DNA from 3 places in the Paenibacillus sp. FSL L8-0708 genome. Region 3 is predicted to be linked to each of the others. Evidence: riboswitches for the same ligand, from Rfam matches in the RefSeq annotation. Region 3 holds a riboswitch; each other region holds the start of a gene.
What was found. A riboswitch is a leader RNA that binds a small molecule or an ion and turns the genes downstream of it on or off. The one in region 3 is predicted to bind cyclic di-AMP.

Region 1: it holds a riboswitch for cyclic di-AMP, as region 3 does, so the genes downstream of both, NYE58_RS30725 (alpha/beta fold hydrolase) here and NYE58_RS00540 (C40 family peptidase) in region 3, are expected to answer to the same signal.
Region 2: it holds a riboswitch for cyclic di-AMP, as region 3 does, so the genes downstream of both, NYE58_RS30240 (TrkH family potassium uptake protein) here and NYE58_RS00540 (C40 family peptidase) in region 3, are expected to answer to the same signal.

The regions. Positions count from the first base shown of each region.
Region 1 covers NZ_JBBPBC010000001.1:6,551,765-6,555,985, forward strand. Annotated here, with positions in the region: gene selD (selenide, water dikinase SelD) at 28-1,089, opposite strand; gene NYE58_RS30725 (alpha/beta fold hydrolase) at 1,618-2,445, opposite strand; cyclic di-AMP (ydaO/yuaA leader) riboswitch at 2,533-2,719, opposite strand; partial or broken gene NYE58_RS30730 (glyoxalase) at 2,966-3,076, shown strand; gene NYE58_RS30735 (hypothetical protein) at 3,154-3,327, opposite strand; gene NYE58_RS30740 (Nif3-like dinuclear metal center hexameric protein) at 3,412-4,206, opposite strand.
Region 2 covers NZ_JBBPBC010000001.1:6,441,347-6,445,567, forward strand. Annotated here, with positions in the region: gene NYE58_RS30235 (potassium channel family protein) at 370-1,041, opposite strand; gene NYE58_RS30240 (TrkH family potassium uptake protein) at 1,055-2,413, opposite strand; cyclic di-AMP (ydaO/yuaA leader) riboswitch at 2,476-2,653, opposite strand; gene NYE58_RS30245 (CPBP family intramembrane glutamic endopeptidase) at 2,974-4,221, shown strand, end outside.
Region 3 covers NZ_JBBPBC010000001.1:111,694-115,914, forward strand. Annotated here, with positions in the region: gene NYE58_RS00525 (4a-hydroxytetrahydrobiopterin dehydratase) at 1-278, shown strand, start outside; gene NYE58_RS00530 (c-type cytochrome) at 360-716, opposite strand; gene NYE58_RS00535 (GNAT family N-acetyltransferase) at 844-1,329, opposite strand; gene NYE58_RS00540 (C40 family peptidase) at 1,519-2,010, opposite strand; cyclic di-AMP (ydaO/yuaA leader) riboswitch at 2,016-2,158, opposite strand; gene NYE58_RS00545 (C40 family peptidase) at 2,521-2,949, opposite strand; cyclic di-AMP (ydaO/yuaA leader) riboswitch at 3,007-3,145, opposite strand; gene NYE58_RS00550 (hypothetical protein) at 3,364-4,194, opposite strand; gene NYE58_RS00555 (M1 family metallopeptidase) at 4,206-4,221, opposite strand, start outside.

The sequences.
Region 1 (4,221 bases), 6.4 Mb from region 3:
AATTTGCTCTAAGCTGATATACAACAGTTATTCCACAGCAGCTATAACCGTAATCTGACCCGGATGCTCTTCCGTTACCTCTCCGATCAATGCCGCTTCTACCCCTGCATCTACTAACTCTTTTAGCAAATCTTCGCTTTGTTCGGGGGCCACAGAGATCAGCAATCCGCCAGAAGTCACAGCGTCACATAGAATATAGCGGCTTAGTTGGTCCATCTCTTCCGGATAAAGAATGCTGCCTTCCAGATGGGCAAAGTTATTCTTAGTGCCTCCTGGAACAAATCCCTGTTCCGCAAGCTCTCTTACTCTTGGCAGCATCGGTACATCGTCTTGACGAATGATCAGGCCCGTGCCGCTCCCTTTAGCCATTTCCGAGGCATGTCCCAGTAGCCCAAATCCGGTAACATCTGTACAAGCATGTACATCATAAGGCTCCATGATTTCAGCCGCTTTTTTATTCAAAGTAGACATTACTGTCGTAAGGCGTGTGGTTTCTTCAGGAGATAGCTGATCCTTTTTAATGGAAGTTGTTAAGATCCCCACACCGATAGGCTTCGTTAGAATCAGCTTGTCTCCCACCTTGGCGCCCGCATTCGTTCTTACTTTGTCAGGATGCACAAGGCCCGTAACGGCCAATCCGAATTTGGGCTCTTTATCGTCGATGGAATGTCCGCCCACAAGAGTAGCTCCTGCTTCCTGTACTTTATCCGCTGCACCGCGCAAAATGTCACCAAGAACGCTTTTATCTAAAACAGAAATAGGAAAAGCCACAATATTAAGCACCGTAAGCGGCTTTCCACCCATCGCATATATATCGCTTAATGCATTGGCTGCTGCAATTTGACCAAATGAATAGGGATCATCCACGATCGGCGTGAAAAAATCAACAGTTTGCACTAACGCTAATTCATCACTTAAACGATACACCCCTGCATCATCACTAGTATCAAGACCTACTAGTAGATCCGGGTTAGGAACAGTTGGTGGCAGACTGCGAATAACCTGCATGAGATCGGCGGGACCGATTTTGCAGCCGCAGCCCCCTTTTGAAGATAATGAAGTCAGTTTTATAGTTTCAGCTTGAGACATCATGACTCAGCTCCTTTAGTATGAATTATCTTAATCTTACACGAGTAGATCGCATTGTACAAAAAGCAAGAGTAGCAGATGTGCTGCTTGTTACGCCTTCCTCTATACACTTACTATCACTACTTAGGTCTACCGTTCTTTCCCACGTCGGGTGAGCTATATTTGATGCTGTGGTAGGGTGGGACATTAAGTGGCGTTCTAGGTACAATATGCTTGTAAATGTTCAACATCCATCGGTTAGTAAAATAACCAAAGGCTGGCTCATTCGTAGATTTTACTACTGATAAGCCAGCCTTTAGTTGGATGTCCATTATATTAGGGAAATCCTTGAAATCCTTCCTAAAAACATCCTATTATTAGGGAGGATTTCCCTAATCCACTTTCTAGGAGCCATAATCTCCTTCATTTTAGGGAGAATTCCCCTAAATTTCAACCCAAAAGGACGTCCAATAGCCAGCTCGTGCTCCCTGGCTATTGGACGTCTTTTTTCTCACTTAAACGCTTCGCTTGTGAAGGTCTCCCAATAGATCAGCTAATCTGCTGACTGCCCTGCTGCTTCTCTAAGAAACGTTGAAGAATCGCATTGAATTGCTCCGGTTGGCACAGATTACTTGGATCTAATGCGTTCGGAATAATCGCCAACTGCGCCTGCGGCAGCTGAGACACCATTTCCTTCATACAATTCACTCCAAATTCATTAAAGTCCCCTACAATACACAAAGCGGGACGTTTAAAAGCCTTTAAACATCTGGTGTAATCAACATGGCTCGTAGCCAGCCTTTGCCGATATAGCTCCCGGGGGCGTTTGTCCAGCAGTCCTCTTCTAATCTCATTGTAGGCCAGACTCCAGCGCTCTCGGTACATCATCCGAATCGAAGGCAACACCAGCTCGCTTGGGAGATAATACATTAGTAAACTGCAATATGCTGCCATAGTTTGTATTTTCCCTACTATTGTTGATCCGTGAGTCCTACAAAAGCTATCCGCGACCACAATTGCTTTTACACGCTCAGGATATTGTTTGGCAATATGCTGAACGACTAAGCCACCATAGGCGATTCCTACAAAAACTGCTTCACGGATACCTAGGTCATTCAACAGCATAATCAGATCCAGACATTGCGTCTCAATAATCTCATGTGGGGCCTCCAGCAGTTTACCAGACTTGCCATTCCCCCGTAAATCGCACAAAATCACTTTATATTTATCGGAAAAATACTCCAGCTGTGGTTTGAACATACTGTGTGTTAATCCATGTCCATGGATAAACACAACCGGAGTGCCAGTTCCATTGATTTCATAATAGAGCGAAGTTCCGTTCAGTTTAGCGATAGGCAAAGGTAACACCTCTTTCATAATAAATTCTACGACTATATCTGCTTAAAAACGCAGCAAAAAACCACAGAGGGATTCTCTGTGGCTATTCATCACTAAACACGCCATTCATCCTCTCTCCATACGCTTACGAGGTTAGCTGTCGGATTCGGGCAGTGAGAGTTGCCCTACCTGCAGGGATGCATATTATGCACCCGGAACAGGATTCACCCCATAACCAGTGCCGACTCTCACATCGGCTGCCAGTTGTTGGTTCCCCCGCTTTCCAGAAACGGAAATTAAGCGGATTGCTTATGTAATTGTAAATTTAAGATAATTCTCAGTTCTGAGATGAATCATACTCTTGTAAGGTTTTCTTGTAAAGGAGGGCTCTGGTCAAAATAATGTTGAAAGCAATGCTTTTCATTTCATATTAAGCATACTCTTCATTTTCTCTTTCTTTTGCTCTTGTTTACTCGTTTTCTTTAGAAAAACAGCTCTGAAGCAAGCGAAAAAGGGGGTGATTCACCAGTACTTTCCTATTTAATAAGAAACGACAATCTTCAATACCAATATTGGGCCAGTTTCTGTACCTTGGGGTGTTCGTCGTTTCTATGTCCCCGATCCGTTTGGCAAGCTTGTTAATATTATTTCACATGAACAGCACGAATGATTTCATAAAAAAGAAAAAAGCTAAGCAGAATCAGAGATCTCCCCCTGTCCACTTAGCTTCCTTTTACAATACTATGGCTACAAAAGATCGGCGTTTTTCAATGCATGCTCCCAGCTTGGAAAAAAGAACAGCGCACTTCTCATAAGCTCTGGGTCGCTTTGCTTTACTTGTTTTTTACTGATTGAGCTTCCGTCGCTTTGCAGCTTTTTGATCCGACTTAATACTTCATCAGCCTCCAAAGGAATTTCCATTGAAACACTCCTTTCTCAGTGACCTGTTTCCCTTCATTTTCTCCATAATATGTTTATTTATTCCGTACTCTTAATTTCCCCAGATTAAACCATCTGATAGATGGGTTGTTCAGCAATGAACCGGGTAGGAAGCATGGGATATTTGTCTGCTAAGATTTCAGCTAAATATTTCATCCCCGGCGCTTCACTCTCCGCATGACCTAACATGATGAGCGCTTTAGATTTTCCTTGGTGCCCTGCATCCCGCACATATTCCGGAGTCTCCCACTCTGGTCCCTCTCCAGCGATAATTAAATCAAGATTGTGATCATTAAAAAGCGGAATAGCCATCATCCCGCCTCCTCTGTAACCTACTAATATCCCTACACGTTTGCAGGACAGAGACAGGTCACCAGCAGCGCGTACATAAGAGATGCCTAGCTTACTTTTAATATACTGAGCAGCTTCCATTACAGTCATAGCAGGAATAGTGAGAATCGTAGCAGCCGCTTGCTGCTCTTCCACATAGTCTGACCAATCCAGCTCTCGCAGCAAACCCATCATAATCCCATCCGGCTCTTGCCGATGCCAATAATCATGATAACGAAAAATAGCTATTGGGGAATGTTCGATCAGACTTTTTTTCGCATGATAAACCGGATCACCTTCTAACCACTCGTTCGCCGCATGATGGCTATAAAATACACCTTCATGCGTGATCAGCAAATTGGCTCCTAACGCTATTGCTTGCTCCACAATATTTTGTGTGGAAGAAAAGGCCGTAATAATCCCTGTGACTTCAGTTTCCGGTTCCCCTGGGTTCAGAATATCCACAGTCCCTTCTACCTGTTCCACAGTTCCCATTAAATCTTTCAAAATCGCTCTAATCGTGAGGCTCACTATCATCATCCCTCG
Region 2 (4,221 bases), 6.3 Mb from region 3:
TAAAGGAATCCCTCTGTTTATTAGGGAGGAATTCCCTAATGTCGTTCATTTAGAGCGAATAGTGGCTATTTTCAGGGAGTTTTTCCCCAACTAGTTTAAAACCCACTCTGTACATCGCACAAACAAAGAACACATATCGCTTTACGCCACACATATTTCACCGTCACAGATACCACAAATCATCTAATTGCAAGCCGTACGATAACCACACCTAGCAAGTCGCGCACCGACCAAACCAACATTATAGAACACTACGCATGGTCCATAGTCATATGGCATATTAAAATCCAATACGTTTCCTACTCTTTACTCCATAAAAAAGAAGCTGCCCCCAAGTAGAATTCACTACTTTTGAGTCAGCTTCTTTTCCTATGATTCTTGGTTCACAACTTCACTCTCAAAACGGTCAATACTTTCATTAGGACCAATGAGTACCATAACATCGCCTTCACTTAAATAATCATGGGCAGTTGGAGCGACGATTATTCCGCTTTCCCTATTTAGGGCAACAATACTGCAGCCATATTTAGCTCTTGTATTTAAATCAGACAAGCTTCTGCCGTTCATGCAGGACGGTACGGTCAGCTCGACAATTTTATAATCCTTGGACAGTTCAATATAATCCAGCAAATTGGGCGTCACCAGCTGATGTGCCACACGAATCCCCATATCCCGCTCCGGAAAAATAACCCGATCAACCCCCAGCCGCGACAGTGCGCGGCCATGAAGGATAGAGATTGCCTTAGCCACCACTTGCTTGACTCCAATCTCCTTCAACAAAATGGCCGCCAGAATGCTTCTCTCCATATTGTCACCAATCGCAACAATCCCACAATCAAAGTTCCGTACACCAAGCGAGCGCATAATTCCCTCATCTGTAGCATCTGCTACTACCGTATGCGTCAGCTGATCGCTCATTTCCTCCACGCGTTCTTCATGGTGGTCAATGCCGAGCACCTCGTAGCCCATTTCCATCAGCTCAAGCGCCAGGCTTGAACCGAAGCGACCTAAGCCGATTACTACAAATTGCTGTGCTTTCATTTCTAATTAACTCCTATCCAATAATTATTTTACCTTCCGGATACTTATACAGTGGTTTACCCTGTTTGGGACCGAGTGCATACGCTAAGGTTAGTGGACCTAGCCGACCTGCAAACATCGTCAGACAGAGTAGAATCTTACCGATCGCTGACAGTTCCGGAGTTAGCCCCATAGTCAGTCCTACCGTAGCAAAGGCGGAGGTCGTCTCAAACAAGATTGCCAAGAAATTACTGTCTTCAGTTGTGGAGAGTATCATCGACACAGAGGCGATTAACAACAAAGCCAGCAGCGTGATCGTTAATGCCTTGTAGATGCGCTCCTGAGCCAGCCGATAACGGAACAACACAACATCTTCCCGTCCACGCAGCATAGCAATTACAGCACCAATCATCATCGTAAAGGTTGTTGTCTTAATCCCCCCGCCCGTTGAGCCCGGAGAAGCACCAATAAACATAAGAATCACTATAAAAAATTGTGTAGCCTGCCGAAGTCCAGCAATATCTACTGTGTTCGCGCCAGCCGTACGGGGAGACACGGATTGAAAGAAGGCCGATAATATTTTACCGCCGAAATTCAGTGAACCCAGGGTACGAGTGTTAGTAAACTCAAATATAAAAATAACCAAAGCTCCGATCAGAATCAGCCCTGTACTGGTGGACAGGACAACTTTACTATGTAGAGACAGCCTGCGGGTTACCCGAAACTCCACCAGATCTGACATTACAATAAAACCAATCCCGCCGGAGACAATCAGAAACATCACAATAATATTCACAAGCGGATCATATACATAATCAGTTAAACTGCGAAAATCCCCAAAAATATCGAACCCCGCATTATTAAACATAGACACCGCATGAAATATGCCATAATAAATCGCTTTTCCCAACGGCATATCAAAAGCCCAGCGAATAGACAGCAGCACAGCGGCACAGCCTTCTATGACAAGAGAATATATGAGGACTCTCCGGATCAGTCGCACAATTCCTTCCATAGAGCCTTGATTCATGGCTTCCTGTAGGATTAGCCTGTCCCGCAAAGATATTTTACGCTTTAACACCAGTGAAAATAGAGTGGCCATGGTCATAAAACCTAAGCCGCCGATCTGGATCAGAATCATAATTACGGTTTTCCCAAAAATGGTGAACGAAGTTCCGGTATCCAGCACAACAAGCCCTGTAACACAGGTTGCCGACGTTGAAGTAAATAATGCATCAATAAATTCCACGGAATTCCCGCTTGTGCTTGAGATGGGCAGCATAAGCAGCAGGGCCCCTATCAGAATGATCGATGCAAAACCAAGCACCAGTATCTGCGGCGGCGAGAGCTTCAGAAACTTAAATTCAGAAATCCTGCGAAACTGTGAAGCCACTTTGCTCACCTTCTTATCAAAAATTCCAACAAAAAAAGCACTGGAAAACCAATGCTGACTTGGTTCCTGCAGTAAATTAGCCTACGAGGTTAGCTGTCGGATTCGGACTGTGCAGGCTGCCCTATTCGTTCCCAGAACGAAATTCACCCCTGATGAAAGTGCCATTTATCGTGTACACTCCACTTTTCATCACTTCTTATGGTTCCCCCGTTTTCACCAGAAATTCGGCTACTATACAATTGCATACAAATTATATACGTTATTTAGTGAATTCACAAAGACACAATTAATGCTCATTCACATGAAAAAATGCGGTTTAAAGAGACTGCATCAAAAGGAGTGCCTTTTCTCATCACTTTTCCGTGTTTTCCCTGCAATTACACCGATTCTCATCATTCGTGCAGAAATGAACACGATAAAATTCATGGTATAAATTCACATGACTATTCTATACTATCTCTATTACCCATAAAAAGAACATATAATGTTTTTTGTAACCAACCAGGCACTAATACTATAATGGAACATAACATTGTCAGTACATAACAAGGAGGCGTTACATGAATCCCGTCGGCCAGCCCTTACAGCAACGTGCCCTCTCCAAGAGGCTCATCATCTCGGGCATTATCGGTCTTATTCTATTTATTATGTTTCAGATTTCCCCTTCACTGCTTAGTAGCCCTACAGGTGAAGATACCACCGTCATTAGCAAGGCAGAAGCCCGTGACCAAGCCATATTATTTGCAGAACAAAAGCTCAACTACACCGAAGCACCAAACGATCAATGGAATGTACTTTACCAGACGGACTCTTCCTTTTATGGCTATATGTCTCGCGAGAAGCTTGTGGAGGACTACACCAAGAAAAAATTGGATCAAAAATATCCTTTTGATGTCTTTCGGGCAACGCTTACTCCTTCAGCGGAGCAAGAGCCGCAAATCATCGTTGACCTCAATATGTATAACGGTAAGATTGTCGCTTTCTCAAAGGCTGCAAAAGTTACCTCCGAAGAGGGGTCAGGCATCGCTTCCGTTGGTGCAAAAGAGGACAAGGGAGCTGACCTCACTCTAGCGCAGAAGGAGAATCTTGCTCGTCCTTGGCTTCAGGAATGGGAAGTAAATCCTGCCAAGCTACAAATTGAATCGAATACAGGAAGCCATGGGCTAGTGTATACGGATAGTACTGTTCAGGTCGGCGAATCCTTATTGCACTATTATTTTGATTTCAGTGGAGAGCAGGTATCCAGCTTTAATGCCGGATTCACTGCACCGGCTTGGCATACCTCCTACGTACAAGGACAGACCTCTTTAGCGGAAAAGCTAACATTATTCGGTTACGGTATACCCACACTGATTTTAGGAATTCTGGCACTCGTCTACAGTATTCTTAGAAGAGAGCATACTTCCTTTAAACGTGGAGTATTCCTAAGCTCAGCCTATTTTGTAATCATGATGATCAGCACCTATAATATGCTGCCTGAATCAACGGGCGAAGGGCTAGAAGCACAGATTACCTCTGTCATTATGTTTATCATTTATGCTTTGTACAGCCTGCTGATGTCCTCCTTGCTCTACTTCTCTTTAGTGGGCGGCAATGGCCTATGGCGAAAAGAGGAAGGCATGAACCCTTGGCCCCGCGCCAAAGAGCCCGGCTACGGACAATATGTGTTGGACAGTATCCGGGCTGGATACATCTGGGCTTTCGTTCTGCTAGGGGTGCAGACGGTTATGTTCATCATATTATCGTTTACCTTGCACAATTGGTCTACTACAGACGCCACCCAATCTCCTTATAACATGAGATATGCT
Region 3 (4,221 bases):
CGGAAGAGGAACTGCGTGAGGAGATCACCAAGCTGGAGGGCTGGAAGCTGGATAATAATGTTATGGTGCGAAAATATATGTTCAGCCAATATATGAAGGGCATTGCGTTCGTTGATGAAGTAGCCACGATTTCAGAAGCCTTCGATCATCATCCACATATTACGATTGATTATAAAACAGTTACCCTGCGACTTGAATCTAATGAAGAAGATGGGATTACGGCTCTAGATCTTCGAGCGGCGCATGAATTTAATGAAGCCTTTGAAAAAAATCATTAGTTTAGCCAAAATCATAAAATAAACGCCCGTGCATAGATAGTCACCTATCTCATACACGGGCGTTTTTAGTTGCTTGATGGGTTACTTTTTCTCTGAGAGCCAGAGTGCGACGTTGGCGATCTCTTCAGGGGCTAGCTTCTCCTTAAAGGAAGGCATTTGACCACGTCCTTTGGTGACGATGCTGTAGATTTCCTCAGCGTCATGCTGGCCGCCTTCATTCTGAAGACTTGGTCCAACTCCACCTTGAAGCTGATCGCCGTGACAGGTGATACAGCTGGCTTTCACGGTTGCTTCTGCCTTTGCTGCGTCCAGTTGAACTACCGGCATCGTGGGCTTATTTTCTTCCGCTACCTCTTCTTTACCCGGAAGTGTAAACATGAGTACTACCGCAAAGGCACAGGCGGCAAAAAACAAACCGCTCATGATCCATTTCTGCATCCCAATTCGTCCCTTCTATGTAAGCTGCTCCCTACATTATAGCTTATGGTGAAGCGTTATCATAGGGTTTGTGACAAAAAAATGAACGAGAATACAATCATTCTTATGAAATTTCTGGTATTTAATATCATTTGTCATAGACCATGCAATAAAAAGGTTTGTCTCCTGTAGGTGTGCGGCGTTCATACGTATCTGTAATCGTAAATCCACATTTTTGATAAGTTCGAATGGCGCGTTGGTTCCAGGTCAGGACTTCGAGATCTATCTCACGATCAGGATAACGATTCAAGGCTGTCTGGACGATGGCATCCACGAATAGTTTGCCTAAACCATGGCCGCATAGATCGGGGCGCATCCCAACCCCTAAACGGACGACTCCTTCCATAGGGAACAACTGTGCGAATCCGCATAAAACCTCATGTTCATTTAATATGGAGATATATTGTTCCTCCCGGAGCTGCGGATCGCCAAACTCGATGCCAAGGGCCTGCATCTGCTCCCACGGCATCCAGCCATAAATATTATATGGAGGCGTATAGCTCCACTTACAAATAGCTTCTCCGTGAATTGCCTCCATAGGAACTACATGAAAAGTTACCGAGGGATTTATCATAAGGTCAACGATCTCCTTTCACGAGGACATTGCTATATTACTAATTATATACAAAATGGGGGAGGTTCGACTCAGAAAATTTATATGAGGGGAATGTTTTACAAATTATGAGAGGGGTAAATAAGTAATAAGACAAAAAAACAAGCTCTCCTCCAAGAATTACCTTGGAAAAGAGCCTATGTACGTTATTTATTGCACATCATCATTGTCTTCCGATTCAGCAGCAACCGATTTGTAAGCATCTGTGCTCATAATGCGCTTGGCACCAACGTAGCGTTTCACGTAGTAGCTATCACTCAGAGAGCTAATGGTAACACCGCGTGAGGTAGAAGCGTGTGCGAACTTACCTTCACCGACATAAATGCCGACATGGGAGACACCTTTGCCACTTGTATTGAAGAATACAAGATCTCCGGCTCTTATATCATCACGGGAGATTGCTGTGCCCATTTGATATTGGGAACCTGATTGGTGTGGAAGGTTAATGCCAATCTTATCAAACACATACATTGTAAATCCGGAGCAATCAAATCCGTTAGTGGATATACCGCCGGATACGTATTTAGTACCGATGGCCTTGTCAATCACTTTATCCATTTTGGAATCTGCGAAAGCGCTTCCTGCTCCGATGGTGAGGATGATGGAAAAGCTTAGTACTGCTGCTGCTAACTTCTTCTTCAAAAGTGTATACCCCTTCCAAATGCCTACGAGGTTAGCTTAAGGGTTCGGTTGAAGGTCCCCTATGACCCCTCTATATAATGGAGGTCAATTCACCCAAAGTTGGTTCCCCCGTTTTCCTAATAGTTAGGAAACTCGGCTCATACTGTTGATTAGGATTAGCTTGTAATCAATACATGACAAAACCTTTGTAAATAACAACTTAATGATTACAAAAATGTTACTAAAATCTCACTGCGCTAATTGTAACAAACAGAAAGCCGCTTGGCAATCGTTTTTAACATATTAATGCAGAAAAATTGGCATTTTTACGGTAGAAAGGCATATGTAAGCGTTAATAATGACCTAATTTTTAATATAATTGCAATTTTTATCAAATAAACGTGTTTCAATTGGGCTCTAATAGTGTAAAAATATATTATGGAAAAAAGAAAAACCCGAATTTGATTACGGGCATAATCAGATTCAGGTTCATATAGTTGTAATTATGAGGTTATAGTTGTGAGGAAGGTTTCAATCGAAGGCTACAGCTTGATAAGCTGAAGTACTCATTACTCTTTTAGCGCCAACATAACGATTGGCCCAGTAGGCCTGACTGAGTGAAGTGATGGTTACTCCACGCGAAGAGGACGATTGTGCGAATTTTCCGTTTCCAACATAAATGCCGACATGGGATACTCCATTGCCAAGTGTGTTAAAGAACACTAGATCACCAGAACGCAGATTGCTTTTGGATACAGCAGTTCCAACGCTATATTGAGCTTTTGATGTACGAGGTAAAGTAAGACCTACATTCTTGAATACATATTTTGTAAATCCAGAGCAATCAAATCCGGCAGTGCTTGTACCTCCGGTTTTATAGGCAACTCCAATAGTCTTTGAGATTACAGTGTCCATCTTAGAGTCGGCAAAGGCGCTTCCTCCACCAATAGATAATGCCATTACAAGTCCTAGCGCCGCAGCGACGCATTTTTTTCTTAAATTATGTCTTTTCAAAAGATGTACTCCTTCCAAGGCCTGCGAGGTTAGCTTAAGGGTTCGGTAGAAGATTCCCTATGATCCCTGTAAAGCGAGATCAATTCACCCAAAATATGGTTCCCCCACTTCCCGGTGCAAAGGAATTAGGCGTGTTAAGCACCAAGAGAATGACGTTTCGACAGTTACACTTACGATAAATACATTTAGTTATGTAGGAATCGTTTCAATTGATTACAAAATTGTTACTAATAGCACAGGACTTATTGTAACAGAGCTTTTATGATTTTGCAAATACTCTTCAGTTATCCGTAATGAGAAAAAGTCCCAGCTCCTGAATACAGGAATTGGGACCTTTTTATTATGTCAAATAAGGTTAATTTATTGTGGAAATGCTTTGCTACACCATAGATGATATTGTGCAGAGATTCCCCACATTTTTAAGAGCGTAGAAGGTAGTGGTGAGATTTGCCGTATTATAAGTGCCGGCAGGCCGGGACAGAACAGACCCGTCAGTCCGCACACTAGCAGTAAGAGCAAGCCTCCCGCACCAAGTACAATGGAAACACCTATAGCAGGAATCAGTGACCGCAAGCAGATGAACAGTGAGGAGAACATTCCTGTACCGCCGGTGTAACCAAACTGCATATATAGAAGAAACAGGCGCACGATAAAAATATATATAAGCCATGCCAATACGTATGGTACTAAATGAAGTAACAAAGTGTAGTTAAACAAAGAGGATAAGAACAGCCCGTACATTTTTGGAGCAAGCCAGTAAAGCGGCAGCAGGGTCAGAACCCATTCGATTAGGCTAAAGACTAAGACAGGTAGTCCATAGATCTTCATGCCGGGGAAAAAGAACAGTCCGCGCTCGCCCCTTCGCTCCTGGTGGAGCTCATGCAGCAATCCTGCCCTTATGAAAGGAGAAAGCAGAAGTCGCAAGACAACAAGTCCTAGAAGCATCCATAACCAAGTGCGTATCGCAGGGTCAGTATTCAAGCTGAACTGTCCCTCGATATAATACAACAGTCTGCCCATACCGCTGCCGCCGGCGTCTTTATCTGGATAGCGCAGTAGAATTGGAATAATAGCAGATCGGATGAAACCATACATAAAGTAGCCCCAGAGCAGTCGGTAGATGAAGAGCAGAATTAAAATATAAAATTGCTCCTTCATGCTTTGCCAGCCGCGGGTTATCGATGTTCTCACAATCATTCACCTCACCAGACAAGAGTT